2 regions of the Bacillus sp. FAU18 genome follow, and region 2 is predicted to be linked to the other one. Evidence: a T-box and tRNA genes for the amino acid it is inferred to sense, from the RefSeq annotation. Region 2 holds a T-box; the other holds one or more tRNA genes.
What was found. A T-box is a leader RNA that pairs with one kind of tRNA and senses whether it is charged. The one in region 2 lies ahead of tyrS (tyrosine--tRNA ligase), so its partner is inferred to be a tRNA-Tyr.
Positions count from the first base shown of each region.

Region 1: it encodes a tRNA-Tyr, which carries the amino acid that the T-box ahead of tyrS (tyrosine--tRNA ligase) is inferred to sense. The anticodon was not compared.

Region 1 covers NZ_JBVYHZ010000004.1:188,799-200,978, reverse strand. The annotation lists gene glmS (glutamine--fructose-6-phosphate transaminase (isomerizing)) at 1-1,510, opposite strand, end outside; gene glmM (phosphoglucosamine mutase) at 1,944-3,290, opposite strand; gene cdaR (CdaA regulatory protein CdaR) at 3,309-4,763, opposite strand; gene cdaA (diadenylate cyclase CdaA) at 4,756-5,577, opposite strand; gene rsiW (anti-sigma-W factor RsiW) at 5,738-6,364, opposite strand; gene sigW (RNA polymerase sigma factor SigW) at 6,378-6,941, opposite strand; tRNA gene AC0OMU_RS12110 (tRNA-Gln) at 7,172-7,243, opposite strand; tRNA gene AC0OMU_RS12105 (tRNA-Tyr) at 7,248-7,332, opposite strand; tRNA gene AC0OMU_RS12100 (tRNA-Thr) at 7,355-7,427, opposite strand; tRNA gene AC0OMU_RS12095 (tRNA-Val) at 7,432-7,507, opposite strand; tRNA gene AC0OMU_RS12090 (tRNA-Glu) at 7,511-7,585, opposite strand; gene AC0OMU_RS12085 (2-thiouracil desulfurase family protein) at 7,765-8,220, shown strand; gene AC0OMU_RS12080 (GNAT family N-acetyltransferase) at 8,233-8,715, shown strand; gene murQ (N-acetylmuramic acid 6-phosphate etherase) at 8,825-9,739, shown strand; gene AC0OMU_RS12070 (MurR/RpiR family transcriptional regulator) at 9,756-10,607, shown strand; gene AC0OMU_RS12065 (PTS transporter subunit EIIC) at 10,633-12,003, shown strand; gene amiE (N-acetylmuramoyl-L-alanine amidase) at 12,060-12,180, shown strand, end outside.
Region 2 covers NZ_JBVYHZ010000004.1:1,831,929-1,844,108, forward strand. The annotation lists gene sacY (transcription antiterminator SacY) at 1-688, shown strand, start outside; gene AC0OMU_RS20485 (glycosyltransferase family 8 protein) at 741-1,601, opposite strand; gene AC0OMU_RS20490 (YwaF family protein) at 1,711-2,424, opposite strand; gene ywaE (tyrZ transcriptional regulator YwaE) at 2,574-3,089, shown strand; T-box leader at 3,084-3,298, shown strand; gene tyrS (tyrosine--tRNA ligase) at 3,340-4,581, shown strand; gene ywaD (aminopeptidase YwaD) at 4,736-6,103, shown strand; gene ywaC (GTP pyrophosphokinase YwaC) at 6,132-6,764, opposite strand; gene AC0OMU_RS20515 (1,4-dihydroxy-2-naphthoate polyprenyltransferase) at 6,906-7,841, opposite strand; gene AC0OMU_RS20520 (hypothetical protein) at 8,005-8,139, opposite strand; gene AC0OMU_RS20525 (teichoic acid D-Ala incorporation-associated protein DltX) at 8,289-8,438, shown strand; gene dltA (D-alanine--poly(phosphoribitol) ligase subunit DltA) at 8,456-9,967, shown strand; gene dltB (D-alanyl-lipoteichoic acid biosynthesis protein DltB) at 9,964-11,151, shown strand; gene dltC (D-alanine--poly(phosphoribitol) ligase subunit DltC) at 11,168-11,404, shown strand; gene dltD (D-alanyl-lipoteichoic acid biosynthesis protein DltD) at 11,404-12,180, shown strand, end outside.

The sequences.
Region 1 (12,180 bases), 1.6 Mb from region 2:
CAATCGTTCCGTGCTTCAGCTCTCCGCCGGCAAAACCTTCTGCCTGGATGTAAGAAATCTCTTTCAGCTTCAGTGCGCCTTCGACACATACGAAGTAGTCAAGGCCGCGTCCGATGAAGAAAGCATTTCTGGATACAGTCAGGTATTCACGAGCGATCATTTCCATTTCGTCTTTCTGGTCGCATAGAGCTTCCATTGCGTTTGCAGCGATACCGAGTTCTTTGACAAGGTCAAATCCGATATCGATGCCGTTTTTGTCAGCAGCTACAGAAGCAAGAACCGCAAGAACTGCGATTTGTGCAGTGTATGCTTTGGTTGACGCAACAGCGATCTCAGGGCCTGCATGAAGCAGCAATGTATAGTCAGCTTCACGAGAAAGCGTTGATCCAGGTACGTTTGTGATTGTCAGGGCTTTGTGTCCGAGCGCTTTGACTTGAACGAGAACCGCGCGGCTGTCTGCTGTTTCTCCGCTTTGAGAAAGGAAAATGAAGAGCGGTTTCTTAGACAGAAGCGGCATGTTGTAGGAGAATTCACTCGCTACATGCACTTCAACCGGCACGTTTGCCCACATTTCAATATATTGTTTACCGACAAGTCCTGCATGGTAGCTTGTTCCGCAGCCAATGATATAGATGCGGTCCGTTTCCGCTACAGCGGCAGCGATATCGCCAGGCACAGACAGCTTGCCGTTTTCATCTTGATACGTTTGGATGATTTTACGCATAACAACAGGCTGCTCATCCGTTTCTTTCAACATGTAGTGAGGGTACGTGCCTTTTTCAATATCACTGGCATCAAGCTCAGCAATATAAGACGCACGTGTAATCACGTCACCATCAAGGTTTTTGATGACAACTTGGTCATCAGTGACGATAACCATTTCTTTATCCATCAGCTCAACATATTCGTTGGTTACTTGAAGCATCGCCATTGCATCAGATGCCACGACGTTGAATGTATCTCCAAGACCTACTAATAGAGGGCTTTTGTTTTTCGCTACAAAAATCGTTTCTCTGTTGTCGTTATCGAATAAAGCAATTGCATAAGAGCCTTTTAACAGTGTAAGTGTTTTGCGGAACGCTTCTTCTGTCTCAAGTCCTCCATTGACGAATTGCTCGATTACTTGAACGACTACTTCTGTATCGGTGTCACTTTTGAGCTCTACATCTTGCAAATACTCTTGCTTCAGCTGAACATAGTTCTCGATCACGCCGTTATGGACAAGTGTAAAGCGACCCAGTGCGCTTTGATGCGGGTGAGCGTTCAGATAGCTTGGTTCGCCGTGTGTCGCCCAGCGAGTATGCCCAATTCCGGCTTTCGCTTCTACATTGGCATCCACAACTTCACGCAGATCTGCAATGCGTCCTTTTTCTTTGAACACATGGATTCCCTGTTCGTTGGCAACAGCAATACCAGCAGAGTCATAACCGCGATACTCAAGCTTTTCTAACCCTTTTAATAAAATTTCCTTCGCATCAAGCTGACCGATATAACCTACGATTCCACACATATTTTTCTTCCTCCTAAGATTGTAAAAGGAGACGAAGAAAGTCAAATTTCAAGGGGACTTTCAATCGTCCCCTCCTACATGTTTTTTGGAAGATCATGTGATTTCTCTTTGTTCAAGGAGTCACCCCCTTGGTTTGAAGAAATCCTTACGGCTGTGATCTGCACACTCAGCCGGGAGGCATCCGCCGAAAATTCGATAACCTCCATCCTCGTCAACTAAGCCTTTTTCCGGGCGCTTAGTTCGGGCGCTATAATTATAGGTAAAGCAATAATCCCGTCTTCTTTTCCTATTGAGAAAATAAGAACAAGACAAGCTTGATTTTACAACATGTGGCATAAACGGTCAATTGTTTTTTAAACAACTTTGCCGTATGTCTCACAATTATCTTATGTAAACCTCGCTTGTCTTGTTCACTCTCTGATAATAGACTTCGTTACTCTAATCCCATTTCTGACCGGACGACTTCAACAATGCGATTGACATACTCATCGCACAGCTCTTTCGTCTTCGCTTCAGCCATGACACGGACGAGCGGTTCAGTTCCTGAAGGGCGCACCAAAATCCGGCCGTCGCCGTTCATTTCTTTTTCAACTTCAGAAATAACTGCTTTTACTTTTTCATTTTCTTCAACTTTATATTTATCAGTCACTCTCACATTGACTAACAGCTGCGGGAACTTCTGCATTTCAGCTGCAAGCTCTGACAGTGGCTTGCCTGTGGCTTTCAAAGTGTTCATCAGCATAATAGCAGACAATAATCCGTCCCCTGTCGTGTTGTAATCAAGGAAAATAAGATGTCCTGACTGCTCTCCGCCGACGTTGTAGCCGTCTTTTTTCATTGCTTCTACTACGTAGCGGTCGCCGACAGCTGTCTGCACGCTTTTGATGCCTTCTTTTTCGAGCGCCTTATAGAAGCCGAGGTTGCTCATCACGGTTGAAACCAAAGTATCATCCTTTAAACGGCCCTCTGATTTCAGGTGTTTTGAGCATATGTACATGATTTGGTCGCCGTCTACAATATTTCCTTTTTCATCTACAGCAATCAGGCGGTCGCCGTCACCGTCGAACGCAAGACCGAGATCCGCGTTTTTCTCTTTGACAAACGCGCTGAGCGCTTCGGGATGAGTCGAACCGACGCCGTCATTAATGTTTAATCCGTTCGGGGAAGTCCCCATTGTAGAAACATCTGCATCTAAATCAGCAAACAGGTGTGTCGCCAAGGATGACGTTGCGCCATGGGCACAGTCCAATGCCACATGAATGCCTGTGAAATCTTCATCAGCTGTCTGTTTTAAGAATTGCAGATATTTTTGTCCGCCTTCAAAATAATCGTTTACAAGTCCAAGGTCTGCTCCGACAGGTCTTGGCAGCTTATCCTCAGGTTCGTCCATCAGGCGCTCAATTTCAGCCTCCTGTTCATCAGAAAGCTTAAATCCATCTCCCCCAAAGAATTTGATGCCGTTATCCTGCACTGGGTTATGAGAAGCGGAAATCATGACGCCCGCCTCTGCATCCATCGCTTTTGTCAAATAAGATACACCTGGTGTAGAAATGACACCTAGGCGCATGACTTCTGCGCCAATGGATAAAAGTCCGGCGACAAGGGCTCCCTCCAGCATATGGCCGGAGATGCGTGTATCGCGGCCTATCAGCACTTTTGGACGTTGTTTGTCTTTTGTCAGCACATAACCGCCGAAACGTCCGACTTTAAAGGCCAGCTCAGGTGTAAGCTCACTATTGGCGACACCTCTTACACCGTCTGTTCCAAAATACTTGCCCATTTTATAATCGCTCCTTTTTTATTCCGATGAGGATTGTGAATTCGCAGTGGATTCATCCTCATCCTGATCTTGGTTTTGATCTTTATTTTCGTCTTGGTTTTGATCGTTGCTGTTTTTATCAGTGTTCTTTGTATCTTCTTGCTGATTGTTCTTTTGATCATTTGTTTGTTTATCTGTGTCATCCTGATTCCCTGATGTATTGCTGCTGTTATCATTCGTTGATGTATTGCTTTTCTTAGACGTCAGCTTGATTTTGGCGTTTTTCCGCCCCAAGGACCAGGTTACATTCTGTGGCCCGTTCACTTCAAGCTTCACGCTATGCTCCCCGTCCTCTAAATCTGAAACATTCACATACAATTCAATATCTGATTTTTTCAGTTTTTTTATATTCGCGGGAGAGCCTTTAGCCGTTACGTCTATCGCTTGTGATTCAGGATCAAGAAATTCAATGTTTTGTGAGCTGCTCAGCCCTACAGTCTTGATAGGGACATTCTCGAACTTCTGATCCGCTTCACTATCGACTTCTATATGCAAAGTCACCTTTGACGGTGAGATTTTTTTGACACCGTCAGGAAGCGGAATATCTGCCTCGATATCGGAATCCTTGTTAATTTTACTTAAATCTAAGCTGACGCCGTCAATAAATTCAAGAGAATCCAACACATCCTGTGAGCCGTAAACCGTTACCTCACTGGGGCTGGATTCAATATTCGCTATGCTGACACCGTCAGGAAGGCTTCCTGTCCGTTCAATTTTAAAGGGCACTTTTTTACTCGGGCTTGTCACCGGAACGGTAATCTTGATGACCGAGGGCTCCACGTCGACAGGAAGCGCGTTTCCGTCTTTATCATAGACAGTCACTTTCGCTTCCTTTTCAATCGTTTCATCTGCGTTTTCCAAATTCACTGAAGCTTTTACAAGAGAAATATTATCGATGACATTTTTCGATCCGGTAATCTGCACATTTTTTGGACTGACAATCGGCTGCTCCGGAGAATAGCCTTTTTTCATCTTGCTTTTGTTGTAGTACTCCACTTCTACGGGAAAACTTTTGGTCGTCCGTTCCTGAATGGTCACTGTCGTAACAGACGGATTAATTGAGATTGTCAGCCCATCCGACACGTTTTTGGCCTTAAGCTCAACCTTATGTGTGCCGGTTTTCAAATGTTCCATATCGGCATATATTTCAAAGTTTTTGGTCTGCCGAGCCTTTTTCACAGCGCTTGTCGAGCCTTTTATCGTGACATTAACCGTTTGCGGAACACCCGTCACGACGTAATTTTCATCATCATAATACGCTTTAACCGGAATATCAGTCAGAGTTGCTTCATCAGTTGTTGATGTCGGAAAGAAAGATTCACCCGGTTTTTTCGGAGTCGGTGCTTGGTTGCTGTTAACCGCCACATAAAGCAAGAGCGCGAAAAGCAGAGCAATGATTTTCACAGCCCAGCGGTTGTTTAAGAATTTATCCATTTTTCTTGCCCCTCCAATACCAGCGGTTAGAAGAAGTGTCTCTGGTGTTTTTCTTAAACTCGGCTTCAAGCATTTCTTTCAGCGCTTCTTCTGTAAGCTCTCTGTGAAGGTCGCCGTTCTTTGCCACACTGACGCCGCCGGTCTCTTCAGACACAATAATCGTCAAACTGTCTGTTACTTCACTGATACCGACAGCTGCTCTGTGCCGCGTGCCCAGTTCTTTTGAAATAAACGGGCTCTCAGAAAGCGGCAGATAACAGGCGGCCGCGGCAATTTCATTATTTTTCATAATCACCGCACCGTCGTGAAGCGGGGTGTTTGGGATAAAAATATTGATCAGCAGCTCAGAGCTGACTTTGGCATTCAGTGGTATGCCGGTTTCAATATAATCCCCCATTCCAGTATCCCGCTCAATGGTCAGCAGGGCGCCTATACGGCGTTTCGCCATATAATTGATCGCTTTTGTAATGGCCTCAATCGTTTTCTGCTGCGCTTCTTCAACAGGCGTGCCGCTCCTCGAAAAAAAGCGGCCGCGGCCTAGCTGTTCAAGCGCTCTTCTCAGCTCAGGCTGAAAAATAATAATAATTGCTAAAAATCCCCATGTTATCGCTTGGTCCATCAGCCATTGAAGTGTGCTGAGGCCCAAATATTGGCTGGCCATACGAACAAGCACGATGACTACAATTCCTTTTAACAGCTGAACCGCTTTCGTGCCGCGTATCACCATAATCAATTTATATATCACATACCAAACAAGGAGAATATCAACGGCATTGCCGAGGTACTGCAAAAAAGGGATATCCTCAAAAGCCATTTCCTCGTCCTCCAAGATTTCAGTCATTTCGTATTTTGTGTTTTACGTGTTACGCATATGTACTTTACATAGCGAGCCCATTATACCACATTTCGATTTAGCAAGTGAAATGTGCCAGCCCTCTCAGCCCGCAAAAAAAGAGCAAAGCGGCTAACGCGCTTTACTCTTCTCCGTTCGGACTGAATGCATCGAGTACACTTTTCCCCGCAGACTTCATCTTGTACCATGTCCAGTCGAATAATTGATTGATTTCTTCAATCTGACCGGTGACTTGTCCAGCAGAGGCCATATACTTTTCGCCGTTTACGACGGTTACATCCCCGTCTATTTTGCCTTTAATAATCAGCTTGCCGTTTTTGACAGTGACATCACCTGTGACCGTCTCACCTTCTGGCACGGTCACAGTATGGTTATGAACCACAAGATTCGGCTGCTTGGATACGCTGAAATTGTGGTCATTATGCCAGCTGTTAAAAAAACCTCCGCCCATCAAAATGATGAATACCGCAGCAGCTGCGATAACGGGATGGGTTCTGAACCATCTTTTTACAGAAGCTCTTTTCTTCTCCTTAGGCAATTTTGCCATGACATTAGCGGTAAAATCCGCGGGGGCTTCGACATGCGATGTGCTCCGTACGAGCGCTATGGATTTCTCCATCTCGTAAAAATGCTTTCTGCATTTCTCGCATGTCTCCAGATGTTCATTTAATACGTGTTCATCTTTTGGAAGGATATCTCCATCAAGATGCATATGCATAAGCTGCACAATTTGTTCAGGACAGCTCATTTCATCACCCCACTTAAAGATCCCTTAATTGTTTTCTAAGAGCCTCTCTGCCTCTGTGAATCCGCGTTTTCACAGTCCCCACAGGAATGTTTAGAATCTCCCCAATTTCAATTAATGAGAGTTCGTCAATATACTTTAATACGATGACTGTTCTGTATTTGTCAGGAAGCTTTAAAATTTTCTGCTGTATCGTGTTTGAGAGCTCCAGCGACACAACTGCATCTTCAGGCAAAACACCATCTGCGGCGATTTGAGAATACATGGTCAAGCCTTCCGTACCAGCCACTTCTGCATCGAGGTAATAATCCGGCTTCTTTTTGCGAATGCGGTCAATGGTCAAATTGGTCGCGATTCGATAAAGCCAAGTTGAAAATTTCCGGTTAATATCAAAACTGTCGATATTAACGTACGCTCTGATGAAAGCTTCCTGTGCAATATCCTCCGCCTCATGCACATTGCCAAGCATACGGTAGCAAAGCTGATAAATTTTATCTTTGTAAATATCTACGATGTCCGCAAATGCATCCTGGTCGCCTTTTTTGACTTGTTTAATTCTTTTTTTAATCATCATTTCCATATTTATCTAACCTCTGCCTTCACCGGTCTGTATGTATACGAGCTTCGTTTCAAAAGGTTTCAATTTTTTTATAAAATAAGTTTATCAAATTTTTGGCAGGGTGTAGATGGTAATTCGTGAATAAACTACCTTAACATATTTTTAAAATTATTATACAGACTGAACAGTTAGAAGTTGGAATGATTTTTCCGAAAAGAAAAAAGACACCTTTTGATCAAAGGTGTCTGTGACTGGGCTAGCTGGATTCGAACCAACGCATGACGGAGTCAAAGTCCGTTGCCTTACCGCTTGGCTATAGCCCAATAATGGTGGAGGGGGGCAGATTCGAACTGCCGAACCCTGAGGGAGCGGATTTACAGTCCGCCGCGTTTAGCCACTTCGCTACCCCTCCACATAAAATTTTGAAAAAACAGTGCCGGCAAGAGGACTTGAACCCCCAACCTACTGATTACAAGTCAGTTGCTCTACCAATTGAGCTACACCGGCAAGATGGTGGAGGATGACGGGCTCGAACCGCCGACCCTCTGCTTGTAAGGCAGATGCTCTCCCAGCTGAGCTAATCCTCCAAATGGTGACCCGTACGGGATTCGAACCCGTGTTACCGCCGTGAAAGGGCGGTGTCTTAACCGCTTGACCAACGGGCCGTTGTGTTCTCGTCGAGCTGACAAAAGTTATTATATACAGGTCACCCCCTGTTTGTAAAGAGGAAAATTAAATTTTTTATTTTCAAACTTTTTAACTCCTTTTTTAACTGAAAAAGCCTCCCAACTAAAGCCATTTATTTTATGATAGAGACAAGCAAAGCAAGAGAGGAGAAACCAATATGATTCTAGTCAGTTCTTGCCTTGGAGGCATTGAATGCAGATATAACGGCTCTCACGCAGCGTCGGAGAAAATCAGAAAACTCGTCGATGAAAAGAAAGCAGTCATGGCTTGCCCTGAACTTCTCGGCGGCTTCTCTACCCCACGCGAACCCGCAGAAATCATAGGAGGCACCGGCGAGGATGTCCTCAATGGAACAGCGAAAATCGTGACAGCTTCAGGAGAAGACGTCACAGAACTATATATGGAAGGCGCCGCGAAAACATTGGCTTACGCAAAAGAAATCAACGCTTCTGCCGTCATATTAAAAGAAAACAGTCCATCTTGCGGAAGCGGGTTTATCTATAACGGCACCTTCTCTGGCAAAAAAATCACCGGCAACGGAGTAACCGCCGCATTGTTAAAACAAGCGGGCTACCAGGTCATTTCGGAAAACAAGCTTGACGACATCTTGTAAGGAGGCCACCCCATGACTCAAGACATTTCTTTATCCTTCTATAAGCCTGAACACTTGCCCGAGCTTCAAGCATTCACGCTCACCAACGATGACAAACGCTTTACCTCCCTCCCGAAAGAGGTGCTGTCTCAGGCTCTGGGCATACAGGACCGATACCCGGTTGTCATCTTAAAAGACGACCTTCCGGTCGGTTTTTTCATTTTACATGCATCAAAAGAAACGCTTGCTTCCTATTCTAACAATCCATTTGCTTTACTGCTCAGCTCCCTGTCTTTAAACGCTGTGCACCACGGAAAAGGCTATGCGAAAAAAGCCATGATTTTGCTTCCCGCTTTTGTGAGCGGATATTTTCCATGGTGCGACGAAATCATCTTGGCCGTCAATCATCTGAACATACGCGCAAAACACCTTTATATGAAAAGCGGGTTCCTTGATAAAGGACGGCGAAGAATCGGGCCGCTTGGAGAACAGTTGATCCTTCATCATTTCTTATAGTCTTGAGTGAAATAAAATTTCAAAAATTAAAAAACATAGTTGAAATATCATAACAGAAATGAATATACTGAATATTGAGATATATCATTTTAAAACAGGGGGCATCCTCATGTCAGAACCATTAAACATTCACCGTCTTACAACGGAATCACGCAATAGCCAAACAGTTGAAATCCACAAAGCAAACACTCTCGGCATCCTCAAAATGATCAACAACGAAGATATGAAAGTCGCTGCAGCCGTTCAGGAGGTTCTCCCCGACATCAAAACAGCTGTAGACTGCGCATATGAATCGTTTCAAAATGGAGGCCGGCTCATATATACAGGCGCCGGTACAAGCGGCAGACTCGGCGTCATGGATGCTGTTGAATGTCCTCCCACCTACAGCGTAAGCCCAGATCAGGTCATCGGAATCATGGCTGGAGGCCCCAAAGCCTTTTTACAGGCAGCAGAGGGCATTGAAGACAGTGAAGAAGCAGGAGCTGAAGATTTAAGAAACATACAGCTCACTTCAAATGACACCGTCATTGCCATCGCAGCAAGCGGCCGCACACCCTACGCCGCAGGCGCCCTAAGATACGCCCGCAAAGTCGGAGCACACACCATCGCCCTTACTTGCAATGAAAATTCCGCCATCAGCAAGGATGCGGATCACAGCATTGAGGTTGTCGTCGGACCTGAGGCCATTACAGGATCAACACGTATGAAAGCCGCAACCGCTCATAAAATGATTCTAAACATGATATCTACCGCTGTAATGGTCAAAATCGGCAAGGTTTACGAAAACTTGATGGTAGACGTCAACGTCAGCAACAAAAAACTAAAAGAACGCGCCATCAGTATCATCCAAAGCCTTACAAATGCTTCATACGACACAGCCAGGCACACCCTGGAACAAGCCGATCATCACGTCAAAACAGCAATCGTCATGCTCAAAACAAGCACAGATCAGAAACAAGCAAAGACATTACTCGATGAAGCAAACGGTTTCATTGACAAAGCAATCGAACATTACCATCCATGATAAGGAGAGAACTAGAATGGCCACAGGCGGTTTAGCGATCATCCAATCAATGAAGCATAAGCTCCCTCCATCCGAGCGCAAACTTGCAGATTATATCCTAGCCCATCCCCACAAAGCAATCGAAAGCACGGTCAACGAAATTAGCGCCTTAGCCAATTCAAGTGACGCTGCCGTCATCAGGCTCTGCAAATCACTCGGTTTAAAAGGATTTCAAGATTTAAAAATGAGAGTAGCGGGCGATCTGGCAAAGCCTACGTTTCAGGGCTACCGGGATATTGTTCCCCACGAGCTGCTGCCCTCCATTTCCGAAAAAACGGCCGGCAATGCCATTCAAGCCATTCAGGATACTTCAGACCTGATGGACTACAAAGAGCTTGAACGAGCGGTTTCTCTGCTTCTCAAAGCTCATACCGTGCATTTTATCGGCCTCGGGGCTTCCGGCATTGTCGCCAAGGACGCCCAGCAAAAGTGGCTTCGCATTCATAAACAAGCAACCGCGTTTACAGACACTCATCTTGTGGCATCTTTAATCGCAAATGCAGATAAAGACGACATCGTATTTGCCATTTCGTTTTCAGGAGAGACACAGGAAATCATTGAACTGTTCGCCATGGCCAAGGAAAAAGGCATCACAACGATCAGCCTCACACAATTCAGTCAGACATCCGTCTCCGCACTGGCTGATGTCCCTTTGTATACAGCCCATTCCAATGAAGCCTTGATTCGAAGTGCAGCCACTTCCTCCCGCCTCGCCCAGCTTTTTATAATTGATGTTTTGTTTTTAGGCATGGCGGCTGAGCAGTATGAAACGACAACCGGTTATATCGATAAAACGAGAGCAGCCATACAATCTATGAGAATAAAATAAGGCATCTTGAAGGGGAGGGGTTTTAATGAGCAAAGAAAATAACTACCATCATCTCGCACAGAAAATCCTTGAGCTATGCGGAGGAAAATCCAATATTTCTTCATATACGCATTGCATGACACGCCTGCGCATTACGCCTTACGATGAAAGCAAAGCGGATGCTCAGGCTTTAAGAAAGCTTGACGGCGTATTGGGGGTCGTTGAAGCTGAAACCTTACAAATTATCCTCGGCACAGGAGTCGTCAATCATGTTACAGCTGTTTTCTCGAAGCTCGTGTCAGCAGCAGAAGAAGGTGCCGATGTCAAAGAAGCAGCGGCCAAAAAGAAAGCCGATATCAATCGAAAAAACGCCACTCCTTTTAAACTTTTCTTACGTAAAATTGCCAGCATTTTTATCCCTCTTATTCCCGCTCTAGTCGCTTCCGGTTTAATTACTGGGATTACCAAAGCAATTATTCAAGCAGGCTGGCTCTCTGCAGACTCACAAATTGCGGTTATCCTGACAGTCATCGGATCAGGGCTGTTCACTTATCTCGGCATTCTCGTTGGTATTAACGCTTCGAAAGAATTTGGCGGGACACCCGCACTTGGGGCTTTGGCCGGGATCTTGATTATCAATCCGGAGATCGCAAAAATCAGTTTATTTGGAGAAGAGCTTCTCCCGGGCAGGGGAGGTCTGATCGGCGTCCTTTTCGCAGCCATATTCATTGCTTACACCGAACAATTTATTCGCCGTTTTATTCCTCAATCACTCGATATCATTGTCACACCCACCGTTTCACTGTTAATCACCGGAATCGTAACGTATGTCGTATTTATGCCTTTAGGCGGATTCATTTCTGATGCCATTACATCCGGCCTTCTGTCCATCCTGGACATCGGCGGCATCGCTGCGGGCTTTATTCTGGGCGCAACCTTCCTCCCTCTCGTCGTAACCGGACTGCATCAAGGCTTGACGCCTGTGCACATGGAACTGATCAATTCAATTGGCAATGATCCTCTGCTCCCTATTTTGGCTATGGGAGGTGCAGGACAGGTAGGCGCGGCCTTTGCCGTTTTCGTGAAGACGAAAAAAACAACACTGAGGAAAGCAATCGCCGGCGGGCTTCCATCGGGACTGCTCGGCATTGGTGAACCGCTTATTTTCGGAGTCACGCTGCCGCTTGGCCGTCCGTTTTTAACAGCATGTTTAGGAGCTGGAATCGGCGGCGCCTTTCAAGCTTATTTTCAAGTAGCCACCATTGCGATTGGTGTCTCCGGACTGCCGCTTTCTTTTCTAGTCCTGCCTTCGCAAATCATCCTGTATATCGTTGGGCTCTTTATTTCCTACGCGGCCGGCTTTTTATTGACCTATGCATTCGGATATAAAGATGAAATGGCTTCACAGTTCGATTAAATTGTTTCTGTATTAGGGATAGTAAACGGGATAGAAGCACAGAAAGGGGCTAGCCTGTGAAAACAAAGACACGGTTCATATTCAGTGCCATTTTAACCCTGTCGATATTTGCGCCAAATGAAACCTTCGCACAAACAGCAGACAACTTGGTTGAGCTGAAAACCATAAATGCAGAAA
Region 2 (12,180 bases):
ACCTGACTATAAGCAGTTCGAAGAGATTTTAGAAACATTGCCTGAAGACCACATTCAGATTTCTGAGCAAATTATCTCTCATGCCGAAAAAGAGCTGAACATCAAAATCAACGAGCGCATTCATGTCGCTTTTTCAGACCATCTTTCTTTTGCAATCGAACGCCTGAGCAATGGGATGGTTATCAAAAATCCGCTGCTGAATGAAATCAAAGTCCTTTATCCAAAGGAGTTCCAGATCGGCTTATGGGCCAGAGCCCTGATTAAAGATAAACTGGGGATTCACATTCCTGATGATGAAATCGGCAATATCGCCATGCATATCCACACAGCAAGAAACAATGCTGGCGATATGACACAAACGCTTGATATTACAACCATGATCCGTGATATTATCGAGATTATCGAAATTCAACTGTCTATTAATATCGTTGAAGATACCATCTCTTATGAACGGCTCGTGACCCATCTCCGCTTTGCCATTCAGCATATCAAAGCAGGCGAATCCATTTACGAGCTGGACGCAGAAATGATCGACATCATTAAAGAGAAGTTTAAGGATGCCTTCCTGTGTGCCCTAAGCATCGGCACCTTTGTGAAGAAGGAATACGGCTTTGAGTTTCCTGAAAAAGAATTGTGCTACATCGCCATGCATATTCAGCGGTTCTACCAACGGTCAGTCGCACGCTGAGGCAAACAAAAAACGCTTTTGATCATCTCAAAAGCGTTTTTTTATACCTGTATTATTGGTTGATCGCCGGGTTGCTGATCGTATTCCACTTCGTATACGACATGTAATGGAAATACTGATCGCGATATGGGTGTTTCGTATTAGAATTCCAAGGCTTTTCACCGCCGCAGAAGTGGACGACTGCCGGGTTTTGTCTCGCTTCGTTGTAAAGCTTCCGCCCTAACAGAGTCGGTGGGGTTTTCAGCTTTAACATGATATAGGTTTGAGCGTTCCAGCGCGGATGAAGTTCATACCACTGATCATACAAGATCGCATTCAGTGCATCTTGGTCATGCAGCACAAGAAAGTCTTCGTCTGGGTGTTCATTGATAAAGTTGATGACTTTTTCTGTGATGTTTTGCTTTCTCCAAGAGTCAAAATCAATAATCATGATACCTGAGTTAAAATACTTCCCTGTATCAGTGACGTTCATTTCTTTCAGGCGTTCATGCTGCCCCGCATCCTCAACAGCGGCTACGGTGTATGGCGCAATGTCTAAGTCCCATAGCTTAGAAATATCCTCTAGGACAAGCGCATCACAATCGATGTAAATCATTCGTTTGATGCTTTCATCCTTAATTAAGTCAGGAATCGAAATGCGGTAATACGCGGCTTTTGTAATATGGCTGCTCTCTACCGCATGTTCATACATTTTGGTATCCACTTCTAAAAACTCAATCGGCACTCCGAATTTCAAAGTGGTTTCTTCCAGTCTTTTTTTGTTATCAGGCTTAATTCCGCCATCAATGACGTATAATTTTGCCTCTCTCTCCTGATCCATGTTAGTCAATAAAGAAACGAACATCCCACCTAAATGACGAGCATAATTATCATCTGCGCATGATACGATATGCATGATTTCATCTTTCCTCAATGGTATTCATCTCCCTTTTTGTTGTACAAGTTACATACCCTTTTTCAAAAAAATAAACACGTTCTCCGACATTTTTTTAAACAGAATGTGTGATACAACAAAAAAGGTGTCATTTTTTGAAGATGCGATAAAGCCAATAAAGAATGAAAAAGCTTGCGATTGTGATGGCTTCAGCCGAGACGATATACCACGGCCATGGCCCGAGAACATCTAAGAGAGAGGATCCGCCCGGTTTTTTCGTCAAATACATATAATTCGCGCCAAGCCAGCGATCAATCAGGAAAATACAGACGCCGTACACATTAACAAGCAGGACTGTCACCCATAACGAGCGCTGGCCCATTCTGTAGGTACCAATCACAGCCATCAGAAGACAGGATAAAAACACAGACCCGTGAGAAATAAAAAAGAGGATATATCGGATATGCGGAAATGAAAACATACCAAGGTCAGGAGTGGCAAGAGCCTGAATCGAACTGCCGATGCCGACAAAAAACAAAAACACAAACAGCTTTCTGCTTTTTGTCACTAACATAATAGCTGACAAATACACCGACAGGTCACTAAGCTGGAGAGGCAATGAAGTGCGCACCGACCACCTGCCCGTGGCGACCATCCATATTTGATAGCCGATTTGCGAACCAAGCAAAAGAAACACAAACAGAGAACGCAAAAACCGGCTGGCCCTCGGCTGCTTGACCCCATCTTGGAACAAAAACAACAGAATGGCCAAAAGGGCGATAATCGCTAACGTCACTACATGCTCTGTCGAAAACAGATGAAACGGATCATGCTTATAGACGGATTGAACATATTTTTGCAAGATTGCACCCCGTTTGCGGTTTTTTGTTTATTTTGGCGTTGTTTGGGCTTTTTTTATTCAACCGATATATGGGCTTGAAGTTCACACCAGACTCTGTTAAAATTCGTTTGATAGCTAATGATTCTGATAATTTAAGGCAGGCCTAAAAAATGGAACGTTCACATCAACATCAGCAGCTTCGGAAGGAAGAACACGATACACTTTCTAAGCTCAAACAAATGCCCGTCGAGTCACTCAACCTGGAAGCCATTTCGATCGCTACGAATCTGTATCGGTCTGCACAAAGGCTCCGTGTCAAAATGGAGACTGAGGTTCTTTCTTCCTATAACCTTTCTTGGACCGCTTTCTCCATTCTTTATGATCTATGGGTATGGGGAGCGCTCGAAACGAGAAAAATCGCTGAGCTGTCAGGGATATCTACAGCTACAGCAAGCAACGTGATCAAAACGCTCGAAAAAAAGAGTTTTTGCCGTAAAAGCATGGACACAAGAGATCGGCGACTCGTGTTTGTCTCTATCACAGATTCCGGCAAACAAGCGATCGAAGAACTCTACCCGGAGTTTCACAAAGGGGAAACAGAGCTCATCGCAGGAATGACGAAGGACGAACAGAAAATATTGACAGGGCTGCTTAGAAAGGTAGCTGACAATCTTCATACAACATAAGCTTTGACGGGAATCCAGTAGCGGTTTGTCTCCCTGTTTCAGAGAGCCGGCGGAAGGTGCGAGCCGGCACACAGCAAACGTGAATTACCTCCCCGAGCTTTCTTTGTGAACCTTAAAAGTAGCAAAGAACGGGAAACCGTTATTCGAATGAGCGGAAGACGATGTCTTCAACCAGGGTGGTACCGCGTGCATTGAGCCACGTCCCTTATCGGGATGGGGCTCTTTTTGTGTTTGAAAAAAAGGAGGAAGAGTGATGAAAACATTTGAGCAGCTCACAGCGTCACAGCAAAAAGAGGTAGAAAGACAGCTTCAGCTATACATGATAGGCGCCCACGAAGTCATACCGCCGGAGGAATTAAAGGCAAAGCTCGTGAAATCAATTTCCACGGGCACGCCGCTTAAAATTAAGCTCGGATTAGATCCGTCTGCACCGGATGTACATTTGGGCCATACGGTTGTGTTAAATAAGCTTCGCCAATTTCAAGAAAACGGCCACATTGTCCAGCTGTTAATTGGGGATTTCACAGGAAAAATTGGTGATCCGACCGGAAAATCGGCAGCCAGAAAGCAACTGACTAATGAAGAAGTTCAGCACAATGCCAAAACCTACTTTGAGCAATTCGGAAAAGTGCTTGATCCAGAAAAAGTCGAGCTTCACTACAACTCGAAATGGCTGAAAACATTGAATCTGGAAGATGTCATTGAATTAGCAGGGAAAATAACGGTAGCCCGCCTGATGGAGCGCGACGATTTTGAAGAACGCATCGCCATGCAAAAATCAATCTCACTGCATGAATTCTTTTACCCATTGATGCAGGGATATGATTCTGTCGTTCTCGAAAGTGATATTGAATTAGGCGGAACGGATCAGCATTTCAATGTCCTCATGGGACGGCATTTTCAAGAACGATACAACAAAGAAAAACAAGTCGTCATCCTTATGCCGCTCTTGGAAGGCTTGGATGGCGTCGAGAAAATGTCGAAGTCGAAACACAACTACATTGGCATTAACGAACATCCAAACGACATGTACGGAAAAACGATGTCACTGCCCGACAGCCTGATGAAAAAATACATCCACTTGGCGACAGACTTAGAGCTTGAAGAGAAAAAACAGCTCGTAAAAGACTTAGAAACCGGCGCCGTTCATCCGCGTGATGCTAAAATGCTTTTAGCCAAAACAATCGTCCGAATGTATCACGGAGAGAAAGCAGCAGAAGCTGCCGAACACTCGTTTAAAACAGTCTTTCAGGAAAACAGCCTGCCGGAAGATATACCGGCCGTAAACTGGAAAGGCGAAAAAACGATAGCGATGATTGATCTGCTCGTCAAGCTAAAGCTCCTCTCTTCGAAGAGCGAGGCGCGCCGCATGATTCAAAACGGCGGTGTACGCATCGACGGAGAGAAAATAACAGATGTTCACGCCAAAGCAGAGATAAGAGAGAATATGATCATCCAAGTCGGCAAACGCAAGTTTTTAAAGCTCCAATAGTCTGATATTCCGAAACGCTTATGACCCTTCATTCATAAGCGTTTTTTGCAGGTATAAAGCACTGTCTTTTCAAAAACGCTCTTCATCTTGCAGGAAACTCCTTTAGCATCCCGAAATATTCCCCAACCATACATTTAGGGGAGGTTTATTTTTGATGAAAAAGCTTTTGACTGTCATGACGATGGCTGTTTTAACTGCCGGCACACTGCTCTTGCCGGCACAGAGTGTCACCCCTGCCGCACACGCTGTACAAATATCAAATAGCGAGCGCGAGCTTCCATTCAAAGCAAAACATGCGTACTCTACCATTTCTCAGCTAAGTGAAGCAATCGGCCCCAGAATAGCTGGAACTGCAGCTGAAAAAAAGAGTGCCCTATTGATCGCCTCATCCTTGAGAAAATTAAAGCTTGATGTGAAGGTTCAACGATTCAACATTCCTGACCGGCTTGAGGGAACACTGTCTTCAGCAGGACGCGATATTCTTCTCCAAGCGGCGTCCGGTTCAGCTCCGACTAAAGAACAAGGGCTGACGGCCCCGCTTTACAATGCGGGATTGGGCTATCAAAAGGACTTTACCGCTGACGCCAAGGGCAAAATCGCCTTAATTTCCAGAGGAGACCTGACTTATTACGAGAAAGCCAAAAATGCCGAAGCCGCCGGAGCGAAAGCTGTCATCATTTATAACAACAAAGAAAGCCTCGTGCCTATGACGCCAAACCTGTCGGGAAATAAAGTCGGCATTCCGGTCGTCGGCATTAAGAAAGAAGACGGCGAAGCGCTTACCCAGCAAAAAGAAGCCACCTTAAAACTAAAAGCATTCACAGACCAAACCTCCCAGAATATCATCGGAATCAAAAAACCAAAGAACATCAAACATCCAGACATTGTGTACGTGACGGCCCATTACGACAGTGTTCCTTTTTCGCCCGGAGCAAATGACAACGGCTCAGGAACCTCTGTTATGCTGGAGATGGCGCGTGTCTTAAAAAGCGTTCCATCTGATAAAGAAATCCGCTTTATCGCTTTCGGCGCCGAAGAGCTCGGCCTGCTCGGTTCCTCTCACTATGTAGATCATCTATCGGAAAAAGAGCTGAAACGAAGCGAAGTGAACTTCAACTTAGATATGGTAGGCACAAGCTGGGAAAAAGCGTCTGAGCTGTATGTCAACACATTGGACGGCCAATCTAACTATGTTTGGGAATCCAGCCATACGGCTGCTGAAAAAATTGGGTTTGACAGCCTGTCTCTGACACAGGGAGGATCATCTGATCATGTGCCATTCCACGAAGCCGGCATTGATTCCGCCAACTTTATTTGGGGAGACCCGGAAACAGAAGAAATTGAGCCATGGTATCATACCCCCGAAGACTCGATCGAACATATCAGCAAAGAACGCCTCCAGCAAGCAGGCGATCTTGTGACAGCCGCTGTCTATCAGGCTGTGAAAAAAGAGAAGAAACAAAAAGCCATTAAAAAACAAATGAAGGCCAAAGCCTCCGACATTTATGAAGATATCAAATAAAGAAGACGGCACTTTGCTGCCGTCTTTTCTAATCCACTTCTTTCTTAATCCCCAGCATTTTCTCATCTAAATAATGGGCGATCTCCGCAGCTTCCTTCAGCTCATCTGTTAATTGCTTAGGAACGTCATTGTTCAATTTATAGTAAATTTTATGTTCAAGGCTCGCCCAGAAATCCATCGCAATCGTTCGGATTTGAATTTCTGCTTTGACGTATTCCACACGGTTCGTTAAATTCACAGGCATCTCAATGATTAAATGCAGGCTTCGGTAGCCGTTCGGTTTTGGGGTCTGGATATAATCCTTCACCTTTACGATTCTCAAATCTTCATGCTGCTTTAACACGTTAACAACATTGTAAATATCAGAAATAAAGGAACAAATGATACGCACACCGGCGATATCGTTGATATGCTCCTTCATTTCCTTCGTCGTAATCTCACAGCCCTTTCTCATTAACTTATTCACGATGCTTTCAAAGCTTTTGACACGGGATTTTGTATGTTCAATCGGGTTGTGTCCGTGAATGAGGTTATACTCCTGGCTGATAATTGAGAACTTTGTATCAAGCGCATCTAGCGCAAATTTATAAACTAATAATTCATTTTTCCAATCTTCCATTACTGTTTTTAAATCGTCCATATGTGTTACAGATAAATCCATTTTCGTCATCTCCTTTAACGGAACTTTATCCGCTGTCCATGTACTAGACGTCCCTGTCTGCTGCAAGGTTCTATGAATTTTTTTACAAAATGCGGTCGATTGTAACAAAAAAAGACCGCACGAAACGAGCGGTCTTTTTTATTATCGGAAATAGCTGATCAATAATCCGATCGAGAGCAGGAATCCGAAAAATGTATTTGTTTGGGCTGTTGATTTCATTGCGACAATCATATTCATCGGCATTTCTTTTTGGACGAAGCCCTTCACTGCCTGAACCGGCTTAGGCACGCTCAAAAAGACGACAAACAGCCATGGGCTTGCGGCACCGGTAATAACCAAGCCGACAACCCAGATATAAGCGACAGCAAACGACGCAGCTAACAGAGTAACAGCTCCCTTATGCCCCATCAAAATCGCCAATGTTTTGCGGCCGCCTTTTTTGTCCTCTTCAATATCACGAATGTTGTTCGACAGGTTAATCGCGCCGACAAGAATCGCAATCGGGATGGAAATCAAAATGCTTTGCGTGTTGATCATATCTGTCTGAATGAAAAATGAAATCAGCACAAACACCGAACCCATGCAAATGCCTGAGAATAATTCACCGAACGGCGTGTACGCAATCGGCAGCGGCCCGCCTGTATACAGGTAGCCGATCGCCATGCCAACGAGGCCGATCAAAGCGAGCCACCAGCTGCTGCTCGCACAAATATAGACACCGAGCAAAATGGCAATCCCGTATGAGGCAAGAGCTAATTGCAAAATCGTTTTAGGCTTCATTCCGTGGCGTACAATTGCCCCTCCGATTCCGACTGATTCTGCTGTATCTAACCCGCGTTTAAAATCATAATATTCATTAAATAAGTTCGTCGCGATCTGGATCCATAGGCAAGAAAACAGCATAGCCAAAAACAGCAGCAGATCAACCTTCACATAAAACATCGCCAAAACGGTTCCGAGCAGCACAGGCACAAACGATGCGGTTAACGTATGAGGACGGGTTAACTGCCAAAGGATCTGCCCCATGCTTTCTTTTTGCGGCGCTGTCTGACCCTCACCCTTATTTGTTTGATTCATCTTCCTCTTCCTTTCTATTAAAAGGCTTACTTTTTTTCAGCCGGCAGCTTGTTAAAAACTCCTTTTTTTGCTTCCTTATCTATCATAATGACTTCTCCCCTATTTCACAAGATACCGCAAGAAGGCGTTTTCTTTCTTATTATACGCTTCCGCCCCGATTTCATTAGGTTTCTGCTTTCACTTGAACGAACAGGTACAGAAAAATTTTTTTAAGTACATTACACTTTTTAAAAGTTAAAAAGATCTTTTGACTCCAGGTATCTTTTCCTTTATTATGAATCAGCTCGAAACATTCCATTCTTGCCCTTGCAGGTATAAAGATTCATTTTCAAAAACATACGCCGATATATTAATTTGAGGGAGATTAGGGAAAAAATGAAACTTTTTGAGCATCTGATCGTCAAATACTCATGTGATTGTCGAAAAAACGGGAAGGGAATTTTTGATATGCTGCAATTAATGAAACAGCTGTATGAAAAACCCGCTGTCAAGTGGACATGTCATACAGGCTTTTATTTGATGATACTGCTTGTTTTGTTTTTTATGTATGGTTTTCACACCGCGAATACCGGTTCATATATTTATAACGATTTCTAATTGGAGAGAGAATAACTATGAAACTTTTACATGCTATTCAAACACATGCGGAAACTTATCCGCAAACCGATGCCTTCCGCTCTCAAGGCCAGTCGCTCACGTATCAGGAATTATGGGAGCAGTCTGACCGCGCGGCTGCCGCGATCCAAAAACGCATTTCTGGGGAAAAGAAATCTCCTATCCTTGTGTACGGCCACATGGAGCCGCACATGATCGTTTCCTTCTTGGGAAGTGTCAAAGCGGGACATCCTTATATTCCGGTTGACCTGTCCATTCCGTCCGAACGGATTGCGAAAATTATCGAAAGCTCTGGAGCAGAATTGCTGATCCATGCAGCAGGACTCTCAATTGATGCAGTCGGCCAGCAGATTCAGACAGTTTCTGCGGAAGAACTGCTAGAAAACGAAGGCAGCTCTGTCAGCCAAGATCAATGGGTCAAAGAACACGAAACGTTTTATATCATTTACACTTCCGGAAGCACAGGAAATCCGAAAGGCGTGCAGATTTCCGCTGCGAACCTTCAAAGCTTCACAGACTGGATTTGTGCAGACTTTCCAGTCAGCGGAGGAAAAATATTTTTAAACCAAGCACCGTTCTCATTTGATTTGTCTGTCATGGACCTATATCCGTGCCTTCAATCAGGCGGGACTTTACATTGCGTGACAAAGGATGCTGTGAACAAGCCGAAAGTCTTATTTGAAGAGCTGAAGAAGTCCGGGCTGAATGTGTGGACATCAACGCCTTCCTTTGTGCAAATGTGCCTGATGGATCCGGGTTTTTCACAGGATCTGCTGCCTCATGCGGACACATTTATGTTTTGCGGAGAGGTTCTTCCGGTTTCTGTGGCAAAAGCGCTGCTTGAGCGTTTTCCGAAAGCGAAGATTTTTAATACGTACGGCCCGACTGAAGCGACAGTGGCTGTCACATCGGTTGAAATTACGGATGACGTCATCAGCCGCAGCGAATCGCTTCCAGTGGGCTTCGCCAAACCAGATATGAATATTTTCATTATGGATGAAGAGGGACAGCCGCTTCCTGATGGAGAAAAAGGAGAAATCGTCATTGCAGGGCCGAGTGTAAGCCGAGGCTACCTTGGTGAGCCAGAGCTGACGGAAAAAGCGTTTTTCTCCCATGAAGGCCAGTGGGCATACCGAACTGGCGATGCCGGCTTTATTCAAGACGGTCAGATTTTCTGCCAGGGACGTTTGGATTTTCAGATTAAACTTCACGGCTATCGAATGGAGCTGGAGGAAATCGAGTTCCATGTCAGACAGTCACAGTACGTTCGCTCTGCTGTCGTGATTCCTTATCAGCCAAACGGAACAGTTGAGTACCTGATCGCTGCTATTGTGCCTGAGGAGCATGAGTTCGAGAAGGAATTCCAGCTGACAAGCGCTATTAAAAAAGAGCTTGCCGCTTCTCTTCCGGCATATATGATCCCAAGAAAATTTATCTATCAGGATCACATTCAAATGACGGCTAACGGCAAAATTGACCGAAAACGCATTGGCGAAGAGGTTCTTGTATGACGCCTTACAGCTCGTTTTTATTCTTTATACTGCTTGGCATTCTTCTTCTGCCGACGATCATTCTCGGCTTAAACGGAAAAAGATTTCAAGCATACAACATGTTCATATCTATCATTATATTGGCTTTAATTTTTTCGCACGACTTACACGGGGTCATCGCGCTGTGCCTGTTTACAATATGGCAGGTGCTCCTGATCAGCGGCTATCTGGCATACCGGCAGAAAGCGAACAGCGGCTTTGTCTTTTGCGGAGCTGTTATCGCGTCTATTCTGCCTTTATTTCTGTCAAAAATATGGCCGTTTCTTTCACACCCGCAGCCGCATCATCCGCCGCATAACCTGATCAGCTTTTTAGGTATTTCATATTTAACCTTTAAAGGCGTTCAGCTGATTATGGAAGCAAGAGACGGACTGCTGAAAGAACAGCTGCCATTGCACCGCCTGCTGTATTTCATCCTGTTTTTCCCGACGATTTCCTCCGGCCCGATCGACAGATACCGCCGGTTCGTCAAGGATGAACAGAAGGCTTGGACGAAAGAAGAATACGCCGACCTGTTGTATACGGGAATCCATAAAATCTTCATCGGTTTCCTGTATAAATTTATTATCGGCTACGCGATCAATACGTACTTCATCATGAATCTTCCCGCAATCACGCACAATAAGATTCTTGGGAACCTGCTGTACATGTACGGCTACAGCATGTATTTATTCTTTGATTTCGCCGGCTACACGATGTTTGCCGTCGGGGTCAGCTACATTATGGGCATTAAATCACCAGAAAACTTTAATAAACCATTTATCAGTAAAAATATTAAAGATTTCTGGAATCGCTGGCATATGTCTCTGTCATTTTGGTTCAGAGATTATGTGTTTATGAGATTCGTATTTTGGATGACTAAGAAAAAGTGGATCAAAAACCGTATGGCCGTCTCAAACATCGGGTATTTCCTGCTGTTTATGCTGATGGGGGTTTGGCACGGGCTCGCGCCGCAATATATCATTTACGGCCTCTATCATGCCGTTCTGATGACGTGTTACAACTTTTTCGAGAAGTGGAATAAGAAATATAAATGGCTGCCGTCCAACCGCTGGACAACCATTCTCGCGATTGTGATCACATTCCATTTCGTTTGCTTCGGGTTTTATATTTTCTCAGGAAAACCATTTCATCACCACCATTAAAGGAGATTAGAAAGCTATGGATTTTAAACAAGAGGTATTAGACGTTTTAGCAGAGGTTTGCCAGGATGACATCGTAAAGGAAAATCCTGATATTGAAATTTTTGAAGAAGGTTTGCTTGATTCTTTTGGAACAGTAGAATTGCTGCTTGCGATTGAAAACCGTTTTGATATTTTAGTGCCGATCACTGAATTTGACCGGGACGTTTGGAATACACCTAACAACATTGTAAATCAGCTGTCTGAGTTGAAATAATGAAAAAGCGTTTTTTCGGTCCAATTATTTTGGCGTTTATTCTATTCGCAGGCGCCATCGCAATTCCATCTTCATGGCTGACAGGCTTCATCACCGATAAGCGTGTGAAAGAGTCAGCAACAGCCTTGAATCCGAGTATGTTTCAAGGGCTATATTTACAAGATCAGATGCTCAAAGATCCGACATATCTTCCGATTTACGGGTCTTCTGAGCTTTCTCGGCTGGACGAGTTCCACCCATCTAATTATTTTCAGGTAAACAATGAGGGATTCACGCCATACCTTGTCGGCAAAGGCGGATCCCAGTCATTGATTCATTCTTTAAACTTCGCTGCCCATATGGATCAGCTGAAGGGCAAAAAAATCGTATTCATCGTGTCTCCGCAATGGTTTATTAAGCGCGGGTCTGATGAACAGCATTTCGCGCCGAACTATTCTGCGCTGCAAGGGCTTGATTTGGCATTTAACGATCAGATCGACCCTGAAATTAAAAAGAAAATGATGAAACGCATGCTGCGCTTCAAGGCTGTGCAAAACGATGCCATTCTTTCTGAGCTGTACAAAGCAATGGTAAACGGCCAGACGTGGAAAGTGAACGCGCTGAAACCGGCGGCGAAAGTGTATTACAGCATGCTGGAAAAGAAAGATCTGTATTATTCAACGACAGAATCATCCGGGCCAAAGCGCTATATCTCGCAGTCAGTAAAGGATAAGTCATGGTCTGAATTGAATAAACTAGCGGATCAATCAGGCAAACGCCACTCCGGTTCTAACGAT